DNA from 3 places in the Micromonospora humidisoli genome. Region 2 is predicted to be linked to each of the others. Evidence: riboswitches for the same ligand, from Rfam matches in the RefSeq annotation. Region 2 holds a riboswitch; each other region holds the start of a gene.
The links. A riboswitch is a leader RNA that binds a small molecule or an ion and turns the genes downstream of it on or off. The one in region 2 is predicted to bind cyclic di-AMP.
Positions count from the first base shown of each region.

Region 1: another riboswitch for cyclic di-AMP. It lies ahead of JQN84_RS14460 (coiled-coil domain-containing protein); the one in region 2 lies ahead of JQN84_RS17890 (coiled-coil domain-containing protein).
Region 3: another riboswitch for cyclic di-AMP. It lies ahead of JQN84_RS32255 (C40 family peptidase); the one in region 2 lies ahead of JQN84_RS17890 (coiled-coil domain-containing protein).

Region 1 covers NZ_JAFEUO010000003.1:780,015-785,684, forward strand. The annotation lists gene JQN84_RS14445 (lipocalin family protein) at 1-199, shown strand, start outside; gene JQN84_RS14450 (helix-turn-helix transcriptional regulator) at 303-629, opposite strand; gene JQN84_RS14455 (carbonic anhydrase) at 886-1,560, shown strand; gene JQN84_RS14460 (coiled-coil domain-containing protein) at 1,692-2,717, opposite strand; cyclic di-AMP (ydaO/yuaA leader) riboswitch at 2,721-2,852, opposite strand; gene JQN84_RS14465 (YibE/F family protein) at 3,019-4,362, opposite strand; gene JQN84_RS14470 (heavy metal translocating P-type ATPase) at 4,524-5,670, shown strand, end outside.
Region 2 covers NZ_JAFEUO010000004.1:686,880-692,549, reverse strand. The annotation lists gene JQN84_RS17905 (hypothetical protein) at 22-165, opposite strand; gene JQN84_RS17900 (STAS domain-containing protein) at 521-883, shown strand; gene JQN84_RS17895 (SRPBCC family protein) at 982-1,449, shown strand; gene JQN84_RS17890 (coiled-coil domain-containing protein) at 1,570-2,628, opposite strand; cyclic di-AMP (ydaO/yuaA leader) riboswitch at 2,633-2,764, opposite strand; gene JQN84_RS17885 (cation diffusion facilitator family transporter) at 2,931-3,845, opposite strand; gene JQN84_RS17880 (HelD family protein) at 3,953-5,670, opposite strand, start outside.
Region 3 covers NZ_JAFEUO010000003.1:271,181-276,850, forward strand. The annotation lists gene JQN84_RS11910 (C40 family peptidase) at 1-869, shown strand, start outside; cyclic di-AMP (ydaO/yuaA leader) riboswitch at 1,025-1,161, shown strand; gene JQN84_RS32255 (C40 family peptidase) at 1,174-2,214, shown strand; gene dcd (dCTP deaminase) at 2,264-2,842, opposite strand; gene JQN84_RS11925 (pyridoxamine 5'-phosphate oxidase family protein) at 2,989-3,543, shown strand; gene JQN84_RS11930 (zinc metalloprotease) at 3,616-4,650, opposite strand; tRNA gene JQN84_RS11935 (tRNA-Gly) at 4,884-4,957, shown strand; gene JQN84_RS11940 (e9imm peptide) at 5,475-5,670, shown strand, end outside.

The DNA of each region.
Region 1 (5,670 bases), on a different contig from region 2:
CGGGCTCGACCCCGACTACCGCTGGGCGGTCGTCGGCGACCCGGACCGCAGCAGCGGTTTCGTCCTCTCCCGGGAGCCGGCGCTGACCGGGGCGCAGACGGCGGCGGCGAAGGCGGCGCTCACCGCCAACGGCTACGACCTGTGCGACTTCCGCACCACCCGGCAGGACGGTGGCGGCGGAGCGGGCAGCTTCTGCTGACCCTCCACCGTCGACGGCCCGTCCCCACCGGGGCGGGCCGTCGACGTGTGCCGGTCCGGCGGTGTCCTGGCCGGGGCCGGCCGTCGCCCTCCGGGTCGGCGGCTCAGGACCCGGCGTCGGCCGGATCGGGGCTGAAGAGGGCGAGCAGGGCGCCGACCTGGCGGTCGGCCTCGGCGGGGTGCCGGAAGTGGCCGCTCGGGTTGAGCGTGTACTCGTTGCGCCGGCCGACCCGGGTACGCCGCAGGTAGCCGCCGGCCTCCAGGTCGGCGACGATCGCCTGGGCGGCCCGTTCGGTCACCCCGACCTCGTCGGCGACGTCGCGGAGGCGGGCGGTGGGGTTACGGGCGATGGCGAGCAGCACATGACCATGGTTGGTGAGGAACGTCCAGTTCCGGGTGCTCCCGGTGCCGCCTGTCGCCATGCCGGTCATGGTATGGCCCGTACCTGGGAGACCCGTCGTCGGCCGCCCCGACGGTTGCCCCGGAGCGGCCGGTCGGCCCCCGGTGGGTCGCCCGTCGACCTCGGTGGGTGCCGGGGCCGACACGCCGTCGACACGGCTTCGACCGATGCCTGAAACGTGTATCACGAAATCTTGACGTACCTTTAGCTGCGTGTGACCGTGAGGACACGGCCGTCGTCGCCGCCGGCCGGCGTGACCAGGTGCGATTCCGGACCGAGGTGAGGCAATGGCCCCGATCACTCCGACCCAGGCGCTGGCCGAGTTGCAGGCCGGCAACAGGCGTTTCGTCGCCGGTGTGCCCCACCATCCCAACCAGGATGCCGGCCACCGCACCGCCGTCGCCGACGGCCAGCATCCCTTCGCGGTCATCGTCGGCTGCTCCGACTCCCGGCTCGCCGCCGAGATCATCTTCGACCGGGGTCTCGGTGACCTCTTCGTGGTCCGGACCGCCGGGCACACCGCCGGGCCCGAGGTGCTCGGCAGCGTCGAGTACGCGGTGACGGTGCTCGGCACCCCGCTGGTGGTGGTCCTCGGGCACGACTCCTGTGGTGCCGTGCAGGCGGCCCGGGACGCGGCCCGGACCGGCACCCAGCCCCCGGGACACCTCTACTCGGTGGTCGCCGCCGTCGGGCCGAGCCTGCGTCGCGCGGCCCAGCAGGGGGTGCACGACATCGACGGGATCGTCGACATCCATATCGCGCAGACCGTCGAGGTGCTGCTCGGCAACTCCCCGGTGATCGCCGCCGAGGTGGCCGCCGGCCGGTGCGCGGTGGTCGGGATGTCCTACCGGCTCGCCGCCGGTGAGGTGCGCCAGGTAGCCCCCGAGCTGCCCGCGCCCGCCGCCGCGGTGCCGGCACCGGCCGTGCCGGCCGGTGCCGCGACGGCACCCGTCGCCTCCTGACCCGCACCGGTCACGATGAGGGCCGCCCGGCTCAGCCGGGCGGCCCTCATCGTGCGCCTCGATCAACTCACCGGGCCGGTGCTGCGGTGTCCGGAACGCCGGACACCGCAGCTTCGGCCCAGCTGCACCCGCTACAACAGCGACACGTGGACGTGGTCGGTGTGGTTGGACGGTCCCGAGTACGAACTCCAGCCGTTGGCCGGGAACCAGATCTGCCGGTTCCAGATCACGTAGTAGATGCCCAGCCGGTCCGAGTTGCGGATCAGGAACGCGGCGAGGTTGTTGCCGTACATCCGGGTGTCGTTGTTGTGCCACGGGCTGAACCCGCTCTTCTGCAACGACCAGTCGCACGCCTTGCCCTTGGGGTGCTCCCACGGCCCACCGGGGCGGTAGCAGCCGACGAACCGGTTGAATCCGGCCCGCTTGACCTCCTTGTACATGTGCAGCGTGCGCGGGGTGATGCACCCGGACGTGGTCGGGTCGTTCTCGCTGCACGACTCCCCGCGCCACTCGCCGTTGGCGGTCTGGCCGGGTGCGACGCGGGCCACCGGGGACGTCGCGTCGACCAGGCCGCCGGTGAAGCCCCGACCGCCGACCAGGGCCAGTGCCTTGTCGGCCTCGGTCTTCTTCTTGGCCATCAGGTTGGCCTGCTTCTGCTGCTCACGGACCTCGGCGTCGACGGCGAGCTTGGCCTGCTCGGCCCGGGTCTTGACCTTGTTGACCTCGGCCAGCTTGCCGGCGTTGACCATGTTCAGCTCGTCCAGGGCGGCGGCCCGCCGGACGAAGGCGTCCGGGGCGTCGCTCTCCAGCAGCGCGGCGACCGCGCCGACCCGACCCGTCCGGTACGACTGGGCGGCGATCTCGGTGACCTGCGGAGCCAACGCCGCCAGCTCCTGCTCCGCCTTCTCCACCTCGATGGCGTATTCGAGTTGGCGTTTCTTGGACTTCTCCAGTCGGGTCTTCGCCGCCGAGTACTCCCGGTTCGTCGCCTCGATGACGTCGGTGAGCAGCTTGGGCTCCTCGTCCTCCTCGTGCCCCGAGGGGGTGGGCGCGTTGGGTGCTGCCGCCGCGGGGGCGGCGGCCGGGCCGGCGACCAGCGCCAGAGCGGCGAGCACGGCCACCACCGGAGTCCACCAGTGGCGTAGGGGTGCCGTCACAGTTGTCCCTTCCGTCGACCGCCGACCGGGTTAGCTGACGGGTTCGGGACGGAAGTGGCCCCTACCGCTGGCGCGGATTCACCCCAGGTGCTCGGTTCCCCGGCTCGCCGTACGGCGATTGGGCGGTGGCACCGCTGGCTCCGGTGGGCGCCTTCGGCGGTGACCGGCAGCGAGGTTACCCGAGAGTCGTACCGGGGATCTACGCCCGCAACCCGACCAAATGAGTATTTTCCCGATAGCGAGTGGTAATCAGTGACGTGGCCGACAGCCGCGACCTCGCCTTCGGTCACGCAGCGCAGTGTCACCATGCGGTGTCCGTGCTCCTTTCCGGGTCCGGCCACCGTGCGGGGGCCGGGGTGGACGGTTCGCCGTGCCGGGGCGCGCTCAACGCCTCCCACGCCTCGGCACGGTCGGGGGCGGGACGTGGGGCGGGCGTCGGCCCGGCCGTACCGGCGTCGGCCGGCCCCCGTCCGGCGGTGACCACCAGCGCGGCCAACCCGGTGGTCAGCGGCACCGCCGCCACCAGGCCGAGGGTCGCCACCGCGCTGCGGACGATCTCCTGGGCCAGGAACTCGCTGGTGAGGATCTGGCTCACCGGGCGGCTGTCGGCGGTGAGCAGGAGCAGCAACGGCAGTGACGCGCCCGCGTACGCCAGCACGATCGTGTTGACCGTGGACGCGATGTGCGCCCGGCCGACCCGGGTCGCCGCCCGGTAGAGCTGCAACCGGGACAGCCCCGGATTGGCGTGCGCCAGCTCGGTGACGGTGGCCGACTGGGTGACCGTGACGTCGTCCAGGACACCGAGCGACCCGATGATGATCCCGGCCAGCAGCAGGCCGTGCAGGTCGACGTCGCGTTGGTACATCGACAGCGTGGTGGCCTCCTCGCTGCCGTACCCGGTCAGGTGGGTGGCGGCGGTGGCCAGCGTGCCCAGGACGCCGGTCAGCACCAGACTGCCCAGCGTGCCCAGCACCGCCACCGAGGTCTGCGCGGTGATCCCGTGGGTCAGGTACAGCACCACGAACATGATCAACGCGGCGCCGGTGACCGCGATCGGCAGCGGCGCGCCCCCGGCGGAGATGCCCGGCACCACGAAGGTCAACAGGATGGCGAAGCTGGCCCCGAGCCCGGCCAGGGCGGCCAGCCCGCGCAGCCGGCCGAACGCCACGATCGCCGCCGCGAACAGGGCGACCAGCCAGAGCAGCGGCATGCCCCGCTGGTGCTCGGCGATGTGGTAGCTGCTCACCGACGGATCGGTGGGGTCGGCCAACGCGACGAGCACGACCTCGTCGCCGACGGCCACCGTCGGTGCCCCCGGCCCGGACGGGACGGGCGTCTCGACCTGCTCACCGCTGTCCGGCCCCTGCCCGACGGTGACGGTCACCGTCCCGCACGGCCCGTCGGCCACCCCCGACGGGCCGTCGGGCGTCTGCGGGGCGGGCGGGCACGGCTCGGTCACCACCCGGGTCACCGTGCCGTGGTAGCGGGGCACCTGCTCGCCCTGGTCGATCTTCGAGGTCTTCCCTGGCCAGAGCAGCAGCGTGGCGATCACCGTGACGACGATGAGTGGCACCACCGTCATGACGAGGATCCGTCGCACCCGGGGCGGGGTGGACGGAGCGGGGCGGGTGTGGTCGGCGCCCATGTCTGCGAGTTCTCCCAACGGTCCGGGACGGGATACGTGTCAGCCGACCTGCCGGTTCACCCACGGGCGGCGCGTCATCGTCGGACGATGGTAGCCAGCGCCCCGACCCGCCCGCCCGGTTCACCGTGCCCACGGCCTGCCGGAAGAGGATGGTGGTGGCCATGGACCAGCACCGCGACCGGGCAGCCACCCCGCACCCCGGCCCGACGGCGCGGGGTGGCCACACCGACCCGGTGGGGCCCGCCCCGCACCGGAGCCGGGTCGGGCACGCCGGCCGCACCCCGGACCGGAGCGGGGGCGAACACGTCGGGCACGACCCGGCGACGTTCCGGCGTCGGTTCCTCGTCTGCCTGGCGCTGACCCTGCCGGTGGTGGCGACCGACCGGATGGTGCTGGACTGGGTCGGCCACCCTCTGGAGTTCCCCGGCCGTTCCCTGGTCGGGCCGGTGCTCGGCTCGGTGGTCTTCTGGTGGGGCGGCTGGCCGTTCCTGACCGGGGCGCTCCGGGAGGCCCGCGCCCGTACGCCGGGCATGATGCTGCTGGTCGCGATGGCGATCAGCGTCGCGTACACCGCCTCGGTGTCGACCTTCCTCGGTGCCTTCGACCTGGACTTCTGGTGGGAGCTGGCGGCGCTGGTGACCATCATGCTGCTCGGCCACTGGCAGGAGACGAAGGCGATCGGCCAGGCCCGAGGAGCACTCGACGCGCTGGCCGCGCTGCTGCCCGACGACGCCGAACGCGTCGGCGCGGACGACGACGTCGAACGGGTGCCGGTGACCGGGCTGCGTGAGGGCGACGTGGTGCTGGTCCGCCCCGGCGGTCGGGTGCCCGCCGACGGACGCGTCGTGGCCGGCACCGCGGAACTGGACGAGTCGATGGTCACCGGTGAGTCCCGGCCGGTGCCCCGGTCGGCAGGTGACCGGGTGGTGGCCGGCACCGTCGCCACCGACCAGCCCGTGCGGGTGCGGGTCGAGGCGGTCGGCGAGGCGACCACGCTGGCCGGCATCCGCCGCCTGGTCACCCAGGCGCAGCGGTCCGGCGGGCGGGCGCAGGCGCTCGCCGACCGCTTCGCCGGCTGGCTGTTCTACGTCGCCACCGGCACCGCCGTGCTGACCGCGCTGGTCTGGACCGCGCTCGGCGAGCCGGACCAGGCGGTGGTGCGGACCGTCACCGTGCTGGTGATCGCCTGCCCGCACGCCCTGGGCTTGGCGATCCCGCTGGTCGTCGCGCTCTCCACCGGGCTCGCCGCCCGCTCCGGGGTGCTGGTACGCGACCGGCTGGCGCTGGAGCGGATGCGGACCGTCGACA
Region 2 (5,670 bases):
CGCAGGGGTGACCGGCACGACTCAGCGGACCATGACCACGGACGTGGCGCGGGCGAAATCGTCGTCGTCGTCATCGTCGTCGTCCCCGCCGCCGCCGAAGCCGCAGGCCAGGACGAGGGCGAGCAGCGCGCCGACGCCGGCCAGCCCGAGTAGTCTCTTGAGCATCGATCCGTCTCCTCGATCGTGGTGACCCATCTCTCGCCCACGGTAGGCACCTGTCACAACCTGCGCCGGGGGAGTCGGCACGCCGTGCCGGGGTGTCGACGGGGCTCGCCCGGCCCACCGCATCCGGTTACCACTGGACCGGGGCCGCTACTCTGGGACGGTTGGAACGGCCGAGCTGTGCCGTTCGTCGGAAGAGAACAGGACCAGCAACGGTGTGGAGAGGGACGGTCCGGTCCGTCCGGATCCGCGAATTGCTCATCCCGAGGGGTGGCGACCGAGGCCATCGGAGGAATACTCTCGGTCGCGGCCCGCGTACTGATGAGGCGCCCGGGGACGGGCGAGTGGAGGTGCTCGCGTGAGCCTGTCGATCGTGAAGTCGGTCCTGCCGGCCGGTGTCATCGAGATCGCCCCCCGTGGTGAGATCGACGTCGACACCGCCTACGAGGTACGTGAGGCGATCGCCGAGGTGCTGGCCAAGGGCCGGCCCGCGCGGATCGAGCTGAACATGCGACTCGTCACCTTCATCGACTCCGTCGGGATCAGCGCCATGGTCGCCGGCTTCCAGACCGCCGAGGTCAGCGGCGTCAAACTGATCGTCACCGAACCGAGCCGGTTCGTGCACCGGCAGCTCTGGGTGACCGGCCTGCTCGGTCTCTTCGGCGCTCCGGAGCCGTACTTCGCCGGTGCCGCCACCCCGGAGGTGCTGCCCGGCGCCTGACCGGGCCACGGGCGGCGTCCATGCCGTCCGACCAGTGACGTTGCCAGTCCGTCTCCGGTACGGCACGATCGTGCGACCGACGACGGTCAGGAGGCCCGGTGGTCCGGCGGGAGAGCTTCAGCTACACGGTGCAGGCGCGCTGCTCACCGGCGGACGCGATGGCGCTGCTGAGCGACCTGTCCCGGCAGGAGGAGCTGCATCCGCTGATCGTCCGGGTACGCCGGCTGCCCGCCCGGCCGGGTGCCCTGGCCAGCTATGCGATCACCGACCGGCTGGAGTTGGGGCCGCTGCGGTTCCCCGTCACCTACCAGGCCGACGTGCTGCTGGCCGGCGACGACGAGATCGTGACGGTGGCCCGCCAGCAGCCCGGCACCACCGTACGCAACCACACCCGGCTGCGGATGGAGGGTGACCTGCTGCGGATCGACGTGGAGATCACCCTCGCCGCACCGGCGCCGTTGTTCGGCTACGCCTTCCGGCAGGCCCGCGCCGCCCACCTGGGGCTGGCCAGCCGCCTCGGTGCCGTTCTGGACTCCCGGGCCGGCGACCCGCCTCCGGTGGGCTGACCACCGCCGGCACCCGGGCTGCCCGACCCGGTCGCGGCGCGGCGGCACCCGACCTGACCTGCCGCTGCGGCCGGCCGTGGTCCGGTGGCCCGCCCGGGTCGGACGGGCCACCGGGTCGGCTCAGATCATCGACAGGTGCACGTGGTTGGTGTGGTCGCTGGACGGGTCCCCGTTGCCCCCGCTGTACGCCTTCCACCCGCTGCTCGGCAGCCAGATCCGCTTGAACCAGATCACGTAGAGCACACCGAGCCGGTCGGCGTTGCGGATGAAGTACGCGGCGAGGTTGTTGCCGTACGTCCGGTCGCCGCCACTGGCCACCCCGCCGAAGCCACCCTTCTGGGCGGCGAAGTCGCACGCCCGGCCCTTGGGGTGTTCCCCGGAGCCGCTGGGCCGGTAGCAGGAGACGTACCTGGTGAAACCGGCCGCCTTGGCCTGGTTGAGGGCGTTGAGCGTACGCGGGGTGATGCAGCCGTTGGCCGGCGTCGGGTCGTTGACGCTGCACGACTCGGACGGCCAGGAGCCGTCGGAGTTGCGGGGCGCCCCCTTGGCGTTGCTGGTGGACGTGCCGTCCGAGCTGCCGGAGTCGCGGGAGGTGGGGGCCGGCTTGTCGGCGGCGGCCACCGCCAACGCCCGCTCGGCCTGTTCCTTGCGTTTGCCCATGGTGGCGACCTGCTTGCGCTGTTCGGTGATCTCCCGGCTGACCGCGGCCCGGGTCCGGGTGGCCTGGTCCCGGGTCTCGATCATCGTGCGCAGTTCCTGGTCCTCCCGGGTGGCGACCGTCTCCAGCGCCGCCGCGCGGTCCAGGAAGCCGGTCGGGGTGTTGCTGTTGAGCAGGGCGGACATCGGTCCGAGCCGGCCGGTGCGGTAGGCCGCGCCGGCGATCTCGCCGACCTTGGCGGTCTGCGTGACCAGTTGCCCCTCGATGGTCTTGAGCTGCCCGTCGAGTTCCTTTTGGCGTTTGGTGGAGCGCTCCAGGGCGGCCTTGGCCTCCAGCCAGCCCTTGCTGGCCGCGTCGAGCTGGTCGCGCAGCGCCGGGGTGCCGCCCTCGTCGTCGTCGCCCGGGGCGGCGAGCCGGGTGGTGGGCGCGGCGACGGCCGGGGTGAACGGCGCGGCCGACACGCCCAGGGCCAGCGCCGTGACGACTGCGGCCAGCAGCCGCGTGGTGGTGCGTACGTGCATGCGGATGTCCTTCCGTCAGCCGCCGACCGGGTTAGCTGACGGGTTCGGGACGGAAGATCCCTACCGCTTGCGCGGATGCACCCCAGGAACGTGGTTCCCCGGTTCGCCCGGGCGGGCGATTAGGCGGCGGCCTCCGCCTGGCGGAGACCGGGGCCGAGCCTACCGGTACGCGTGTGACGCCTGCCTACCTCGTGACTGAGGGTACGAGAGTGAATACCCTCAAAAGGGGCAAACAGCGCAAATTCCCGTGATCTCTGTGCGGGAGTACCCGCCGGGGCTGACCGTCCGGCCCGGGGTGGGGGTCACCAGTGGGCGGGTCCGCACGCCCCCGGGGTCGCCCCGGGCTCGATCTGGAGGGTGGCGTGCTCGATGTGGAAGTCCTCCCGCAGGGCGCCCCGGGCGGCGGCCAGCACCGTGCCGACCTCGGCGTCGCCGGCCAGGGTGAGGTGGGCCGAGGCGACGTCCATGCCCGAGGTGAGCGTCCAGACGTGCAGGTCGTGCACCTCGGCGACGCCGGGCACGGCGATGAGCCGGTCGTGCACGGCGGTCACCGGCAGGTGCTCCGGGGCGGCCTGCACCAGGATGCGTACCGCCGCCCGGCCGAGTCGCCAGGTGCGGGGCAGGATGAACACGCCGATCGCCACGGCGACCAGCGGGTCGGCCCACCACCAACCGGTGCCGGCGATCAGCAGCGCCGCCACGATCACGCCGACCGAGCCGAGCAGGTCGCCCAGCACCTCCAGGTACGCCCCACGCAGGTTGATGCTCTCCTTGGCGCCCTCCCGCAGCAGGCCGAACGCGACGATGTTGGCGAGCAGGCCGAGCACCGCCACCACCAGCATCGGGCCGGCCAGCACCTCGGGCGGCTCGCCGAACCGGCGGACCGCCTCGATCAGCACGTAGACCGCGACCCCGCTGAGCAGGACGGCGTTGGCCAGGGCGGCGAGCACCTCCAGCCGGTAGAGGCCGAAGGTGCGCTGCGGGTCCCGGGCGGCCCGCCGGGTGGCGGTGATCGCGGCCAGCGCCATCCCGATGCCGAGCACGTCGGTGAACATGTGCCCCGCGTCGGAGAGCAGGGCCAGCGAGCCGGTGCCGAAGGCGGCCACCGCCTCGACCACCATGAGCACGGCGAGCAGCCCGAACGCCGCCCAGAGCCGCCCCCGGTGCCGGTGCGCGGCGTTGCTGACCGTCGCGCTGTGGTCATGACCTGCGCCCACGTCCACACCTTCCGTCGCCGCTGCGGACCGGCTCCAATCTATGCTCACATCGCTATGTATGCAAGTGATGGTCGGTCGTCCGGCCAGGTGGGACGGGTTCCGGGCGGTCAGCCGGTCGGTTCGACGGTGGTGAGGCGCTGGGTCGCCCGGGACAACGCCACGTAGAGCGTCCGTACCCCGGAGCCCGGATCGGCCCGGATCTCGCCGGGGCAGACCAGCACCACCCCGTCGTACTCCATGCCCTTGGCCTGGAGGCTGGTCACCACCTGCAACCGCGCCCCGCCCCGGTCGCCCAACCAGCCGGCCACCTCGTCGCGGCGGGGCACCGGGGTGATCACGCCGACCGTCCCGGCCACCTCCGCCAGCAGCGCGTCCACCGCGTCGGCCGTCGCGCGGGCCAGCTCCGCCGCCGGCACCTGCAACGCCACCGGGTCCACCCCGGTGGACCGCACCGCGCTCGGCAACTCCAGGTCGGGATAGAGCCGGCGAATCTCCGCCGCCGCCACCGCGAAGATCTCCGCCGAGTTGCGGTAGTTGGTGGAGAGCGTGAACCGGTGCCGCCGCCGCCGACCCAGCGCCTGGTCCCGGGCCCGGTCCAGCTCCGCCTGGTCACCCGTCCAGGCGGTCTGCGCCGGATCACCCACCACCGTCCAGGAGGCGAGCCGGCCGCGCCGGCCGATCATCCGCCACTGCATCGGCGAGACGTCCTGCGACTCGTCGACCACCACGTGTGCGTAGTCCCGGTAGTCCTCGGGCCGCTCCCGGGCCGCCGCCCGCGCGGCCCGCTGCCGCTCCCCGAAGGTGCTCAGCTCCCGGACGCCGCCGGCGAGCTGGAACGGGTCCCGGCGGGCCTTCTTCGGGCGGACCGGCTGACCCAGCAGCGCGTCCAGCTCGTCGAGCAGGGCGATGTCAGCCACCGTCAGCCCCTCGGTGTCCAGCGACCGGTACGCCTCCACCAGCAACCCGACCTCCGTCCGGGACAGGACGCCGGCCGCGTACCGGTGCAGCCGCTCCGGTCGGGCCAGCCAGCCCAGCACGTGCCGGGGATGCAGCCGGGGCCACCACGCCTTGAGGAACTCCCGGAACTCCGGCCGCTCGATGATCTCGTCCTCGAAGGCCGGCTGCTCGGGCAGACCGGCGACGGCCAACCGTCGGGCCTGCGCGTACAACGCGGCGAGCACCCCGTCGAAGCCGACCCGACGGACCTCGTTACGGCGGGCCCCCCGGTGCAGCGCCCGGTCCCGGACGCCGTCCAGCTCGCGCCCCTCCAGGCGCAGCAACGCACCCCGGTAGAGCAGCCGCAGCTCCTGCGGGCCGTCCGGCACCGCGTCCCGGGCCGCCCGCTCCAGCACCCGACGCATCCGCAGCGAACCCTTCACCGCCGCCACCTCGGGACCGTCCGTGCGGGTCGCCGACAGACCGGGGAACAACGAACCCAGCGAGTGCAGGGTGGCGGTCTCCTCACCCAGCGACGGCAGCACCGAGGCGATGTACTCCACGAAGACCGCCGACGGGCCGACCACCAGGATGCCGCCGCCGGCGTACCGGCTGCGGTCGGCATAGAGCAGGTACGCCGCCCGGTGCAGGGCCACCGCCGTCTTCCCGGTGCCCGGCCCGCCGGAGACGATCGTGACCCCCGAACCGGGGGACCGGATCGCCTCGTCCTGCTCCCGCTGGATGGTCGCGATGATGTCCCGCATCCCCCGGCCGGTCGCCCGGGACAGGGTCGCCAGCAGCGCCCCGTCACCCACCACCGGCATGTCCGGCGGGGCGGCCTCCGGGTCGAGCAGGTCGTCCTCGATCCGGGTGACCTTCTCGTCCGACG
Region 3 (5,670 bases), on a different contig from region 2:
ACGCCGCGCCGTCGCCCGAGGAGATCGAGGCGGCCCTCGACAAGCAGTGGGAGCAGATCGAACCGACCATCGAGAGCCACCACAAAGTCCAGGAGCAGCTGAAGGTCAACCGCAAGAAGGCGGCCGACCTCCAGAAGAAGATCGAGCCGCTGGCGCTGCAGAGCGAACTCGCCCTGGGCCGGGTCGGTGACCTCGCCTCCCGCTACTACAAGTCTGGCCCCTCGCAGGAGCTGAGCGCGCTGCTCACCACCACCAAGCCGGGCACCCTCGCCACGCAGCTGACCATCCTGGACCGGCTCGCCGCCGAGCAGCGCCGGGAGGTCGAGGCCGTGCTCGTGGTCCGCCGCAAGTACGACGCCGAGAAGCAGAAGCTCGACACGCTGATCGCCGCCGAGGTGAAGCAGGAGAAGGAACTCGCGGCCAAGAAGAAGCAGATCAATGCCGAGATCAAGCGGCTGCAGGCGGCGATGCCGAAGACCACGGTGAAGGTGAACGGCTGCCCCACGATCAACGGTGTGGTCAGCTCCGCCGCCCGGACCGCGATCGCGACCGCCTGCGCGCAGGTCGGTGACCCGTACGTCTGGGGCGCCACCGGGCCGAACTCGTTCGACTGCTCCGGGCTCACCCAGTTCGCGTACAAGGCGGCAGGTATCTCGCTGACCCACTTCACCGGTGCGCAGTGGAACGAGGGCAAGGCCATCCCGCGCTCCGAGGCCCGCCCCGGCGATCTGGTCTTCTTCTTCAGCGACCTGCACCACGTCGGGCTCTACCTGGGCAACGACATGATGGTGCACGCGCCCCGGACCGGTAAGCCGGTCCAGGTGACCAGCATCAACTACATGCCGGTGGCCGGCTTCCGCCGCCCCTGACCAGCGCAGACGTCAACCCCCGGCCCGATGGGCCGGGGGTTGCGTGTTTTCCGGTCACCGAGTGTGCCGGCCCGGCGGGTTGCGGATCGATAACGACCATCTCTACTCTGGTCAATCGTCGGTCGGCACCAGGTCCGCCCCACCCGGGGTGGCGTCGGCCGGCACCGCCGAGTCGCCTCCGGGCGAGCCGGGGACCCAGGTACGCCGGGGTGAATCCGCGACCGCCGCGGTAGGGCGCTCCCTTCCCGCCCGAACCCGTCAGCTAACCCGGTAGGCGGTCGAGGAAGAAGGAGCCCGGAGCCCGGTGGCACACCATGCCCCGCGGCCGCCGTCGCACCGGACGACCCAGGTCGCCCGGAACACGACGGTGCCGCGCCCACGCTGGTCCCGCTTCACCACCACCCTCGCCACCCTGGCCGCCGCAGCGGTCGTACTGACCGGTGGCCCTACGGCGGCGCACGCCGACCCCTCGGTCGCCGAGATCGAACGGCAGATCGACCAGGACTGGAACAAGCTCGAACCGCTCATCGAACAGCACAACGCCACCCGCATCGACCTCGCCGCCAAGCGCCGGCAGGCCGACGCGCTCGGCAAGCGCATCGCCCCCCTGCAACGCCGTGTCGACCAGGCGATGAACCAGGTCAGCGGCCTCGCCGTGCAGGCGTACAAGGGCGAGAACATGTCCACCGTCAACGCCCTGCTCGGCAGCCGCAACCCGAGCCAGGTGGTCGAACAGCTGGGGCTGCTGGACCGGTTCGCCAGCCGCCAGCAGCGCGAGGTGCGGGCCGTCGCCGAACTGCGCGACGAACTCGCCGCGACCAAGGCGCCGCTGGACGAGATGGTCGCCCAGCTCACCCGTACCGAAGCGCAGCTCGCGGCCCGCAAGAAGCAGATCAACACCGAGATCGACAGGTTGCAGAAGTTGCGGCTCAAGGTCTACGGCAACGGCGGCGGCGGGCCGCTGCGCCCGGCGCCGTGCCCCGCAGGCTACCCAGGTGGTCCGGCCGGTACGGCGGTCAAGTTCGCCTGCGCCCAGATCGGCAAGTTGTACGTGTGGGGCGCGGCCGGACCGAACAACTACGACTGTTCCGGGCTGACCATGGCGGCCTGGGCGAAGGCCGGGGTGTCGTTGCCGCACAACGCCCGGCAGCAGCGCCAGGTCACCGACCGGGTGAGCCGGGCCGACCTGCGCCCCGGCGACCTGGTCTTCTACTACTCCGACCTGCACCACGTCGGAATGTACGTCGGGGACGGCTGGGTCGTGCACGCCTCCCAGGCGGGCAAACCGATCACGATGAAGCGGGTCGACGACGGGCCGGTCAACAGCTACGGCCGACCCGGCTGAGCCACCGTGTCGGGGCCCCGGACCCGGGGCCCCGACACGGCACGCCGCGTCAGCCGATGGTCCAGGTGCGCCAGTTCTGCCAGGAACGGCTGGGGGTCGGCCCCCGCTGGCCCTGGTAGCGCGACCCGTACACCGCGGAGCCGTAGGGGTGCTCGGCCGGCGAGGAGAGCCGGAAGATGCAGAGCTGGCCGATCTTCATGCCCGGCCAGAGGGTGATCGGTAGGTTGGCCACGTTCGACAGCTCCAGCGTGACGTGGCCGGAGAAGCCCGGGTCGATGAAACCGGCGGTCGAGTGGGTGAGCAGCCCCAGCCGGCCCAGGCTCGACTTGCCCTCCAACCGGCCGGCGAGCTGGTCGCCGAGGGAGATGACCTCAAGCGTGGAGGCGAGCACGAACTCGCCCGGATGCAGCACGAACGGCTCGCCCGCCGGCACCTCGACCATCGACGTCAGGTCGTCCTGCTGCACCGACGGGTCGATGTGGGTGTAGAGGTGGTTGTTGAACACCCGGAACAGCTTGTCGAGGCGCACGTCGATGCTGGACGGCTGCACCAGACTCGGCTCGAACGGCTCCAGCGCCAGCGCGCCCGCCTTGATCTCGGAGACGAGGTCCCGGTCGGAGAGCAGCATCGGGACACCATATCCAGCGCCCCGGCCGGACCCGCCCACCGGGCCGCCCCACCGGCCGGCGTCGTCGCCGGCTCCGAGGCGTACGTCGGGCCGTTCGACCTGCGTGTCGGACTGATTTTCGAACGCCTGTTCGATAGGATGACGACATGGCATCCTGGTCCGCATTCGCCGCCGACGAGCCCCGACTCGCCGACGGGATCCGCCTTCTCCTGCAGCAGTACGGGTCGGGTTTCGGCTACCTGGCCACCGTCCGCGCCGACGGCGGTCCCCGGGTGCACCCGGTCTGCCCGCTGGTCACCGACGGCGGGCTGTTCTGCTTCGTCGTCGACTCGCCCAAGCGGCGTGACCTCGAACGCGACGGCCGCTACGCGCTCCACTCGTTTCCGCCTGAGGACAGCGACGACGAGGCGTACGTCGCCGGTCGCGCCGAGCCGGTGACCGACCCGGCCCGGGTGGCGCTGGTGGCCGAGATCGGCCGGGCCGCGCCCCAGGTCGACTGGCGGCTCTTCGAGTTCAGTGTCGACGTCGCCATGCTCACCCGCCGTGAGCACGGTGGCCCGTTCAGCGGTGACGCCGGGCGTCCCGCCGTGCAGGTCTGGCTCGACCCGGTGCCCGGTCGGCACGGTGTCGCCGGCCTGCCCGACCAGCGCCCGTCCCGGCGCGGTCGGCACGGGTTCGACACCCGCCGCACCGCCGCCTGACCCCGGAAACGACGGTGCCGGCCCCGTCCCCAGGGGACGGGGCCGGCACCTGACGCTGTGCGGCGCCGCCGGTCAGGCCGACGCGCGGTACGCGGTCCAGGCGTTCACCATGCGGCTCGCCTGCCCAGCGGTGAACTGGTACATGCACGAGTCGTAGGTGTAGTCCATGAAGTTGGTGATCGGGTCCTTGCCGGTCGCGGTGCAGGTGTCCCGGCCGGTCGGGCACTGGTAGGCCGGCTCGCGCTCGGCCGGGGTGTCCGAGACGCCGTCGCCCGAGCCCGAGCAGCCACCCTGGAAGGTGTGGTAGAGGTTCAGCCAGTGGCCGACCTCGTGGGTGCCGGTGTCGCCCAGGTTGTAGTTGGTGGCGGTGCCGTTCGGCAGCGATTCGCCGAGCACCACGACGCCGTCCATGACGTCCAGGGTGCGCTTGGGGAAGGTGGCCCAGCCGAGCAGGTCGTCGCTCAGCTCACCCAGGTACATGTTGAGGGTGTTCTTGCCGCCGGTGCGCAGCGAGGTCTTCATCGCCCGCTCGGCCGAGGAACCCTGCACGATCGGGTACCACGACGCGTTGGTGACCCGGTTGATCTTCTGGAGCTGGAAGGTGAAACCCGTGGCGGCCCCACCGGTCGCACCGCTGTACGCCTGGTTGAGCACGCTGATCTGCGAGTTGATCATCGAGTCGGGGATGTTGCCCCCGGCCCGGGTGCTGTCCCGCTGGATGACGTGCACGACGACCGGGATGCTGATCGGGGCCAGCGCCACCGTCGTGCCCTCGGTCGAGCCGCTGCGGTAGCTGGACTTCGACTGTAGGGCGCTGTTGCGCAGGGCGGCGGCGAACTCCGCCTCCCGCTCCTGGACCTGCTTGGCGGTCAGCTCGTTGGGGTCGTGCCGCTTGTGGGCAGCCTTGCTGCCGCCACGGACGCGGGCGTCGGAGTGGACGTCCGCGTGGGCGTCGGCCGGCTCCGCGCAGGACGTGTTGTCGGGGGCTGCGGAGTACGCGGAAGCCGCAGGTACGACGCCCACCGCAGCGGTGCTCAACAGCAGCGCGAAGGTCGTCGACGCGACACCGGCGGCACGCCGGGTCAGCAGGTTGGGACGCAGTCCCATGGGCCCACCTCTTTCTGGCGGCGCGGCAGGGGGTATGTCGCGCCGAGGTCGTGAACGTGGGGGTGACGTTACAACTGATCGACACGTTTGAGAACGTCCCCAAGCTGCTTCTGTGAAACATCTGACCGTTTTGTTTCAGCAGGTGGTGGCTGGTTGCCTACGCAAGGTGATCGGTGGTGTGCGGGGTGCCCGGGTGCGCGGGCGCGGTCACCTCAGGTACAGTGGTCCCGCTTGCGGGTGTAGTTCAATGGCAGAACATCAGCTTCCCAAGCTGACAGTGCGGGTTCGATTCCCGTCACCCGCTCCACCACGAAGGCCCTGACCAGGATGCGAATCCGAGTCAGGGCCTTCGGTGTCTCATCCGGACCGTGATGGCGCGCGGGCCCGCCTCTGGTGCCCGCGACGGCGAGGGTGGCGCGCCGGGCCCACCCCGTCCGAACCACCGCTCGCCGCCCCACTGCCCGCCGGTCACCGGGATCCCGGCGGCCTGACGCCCCACGGGTGAGCATGGCGGGGACATATGCCCGTGCGCGCCCTTTAGACCTGATGACGTGAACGATTCACACCGATGACCGCAGCGGTGTCGGACGTCAGCACAGCGCGCCGTCCGTCGCCTGCTGCCTATCCCGCCGTCCGTCGCCTGCTGCCTGATTCGTTGACGACATCAGCTCGAAAGGACGCGCCAGGACTACCCTGCCCAGGATGACCCGGGCGACAGGCCGAGGTGGAAACGTCGGCACTTTTGCGTCGAGGCTCATGCGGGTGCCTTCCCCCCTGCGCCGAGGAGGTTACCGTGCCGGCGAAGCTGACCCCGGGACGAGGCCGTGGCCCTCGTCGATCGGATCATGCGGCTCGACTACGCCGACGACGTCGAACTGCACGACTGGCTGGAGAGGCTCGGCCGTGATCTGGCCTGTCCGGACGTCTCCGATCTGATCTTCACCACCGTCCCCGAGTTGACGGCCACTGAGGTCGTCGACCGCGCGTCGGCGCGCCGGCCGGTCGAGATGCCGGCCACCC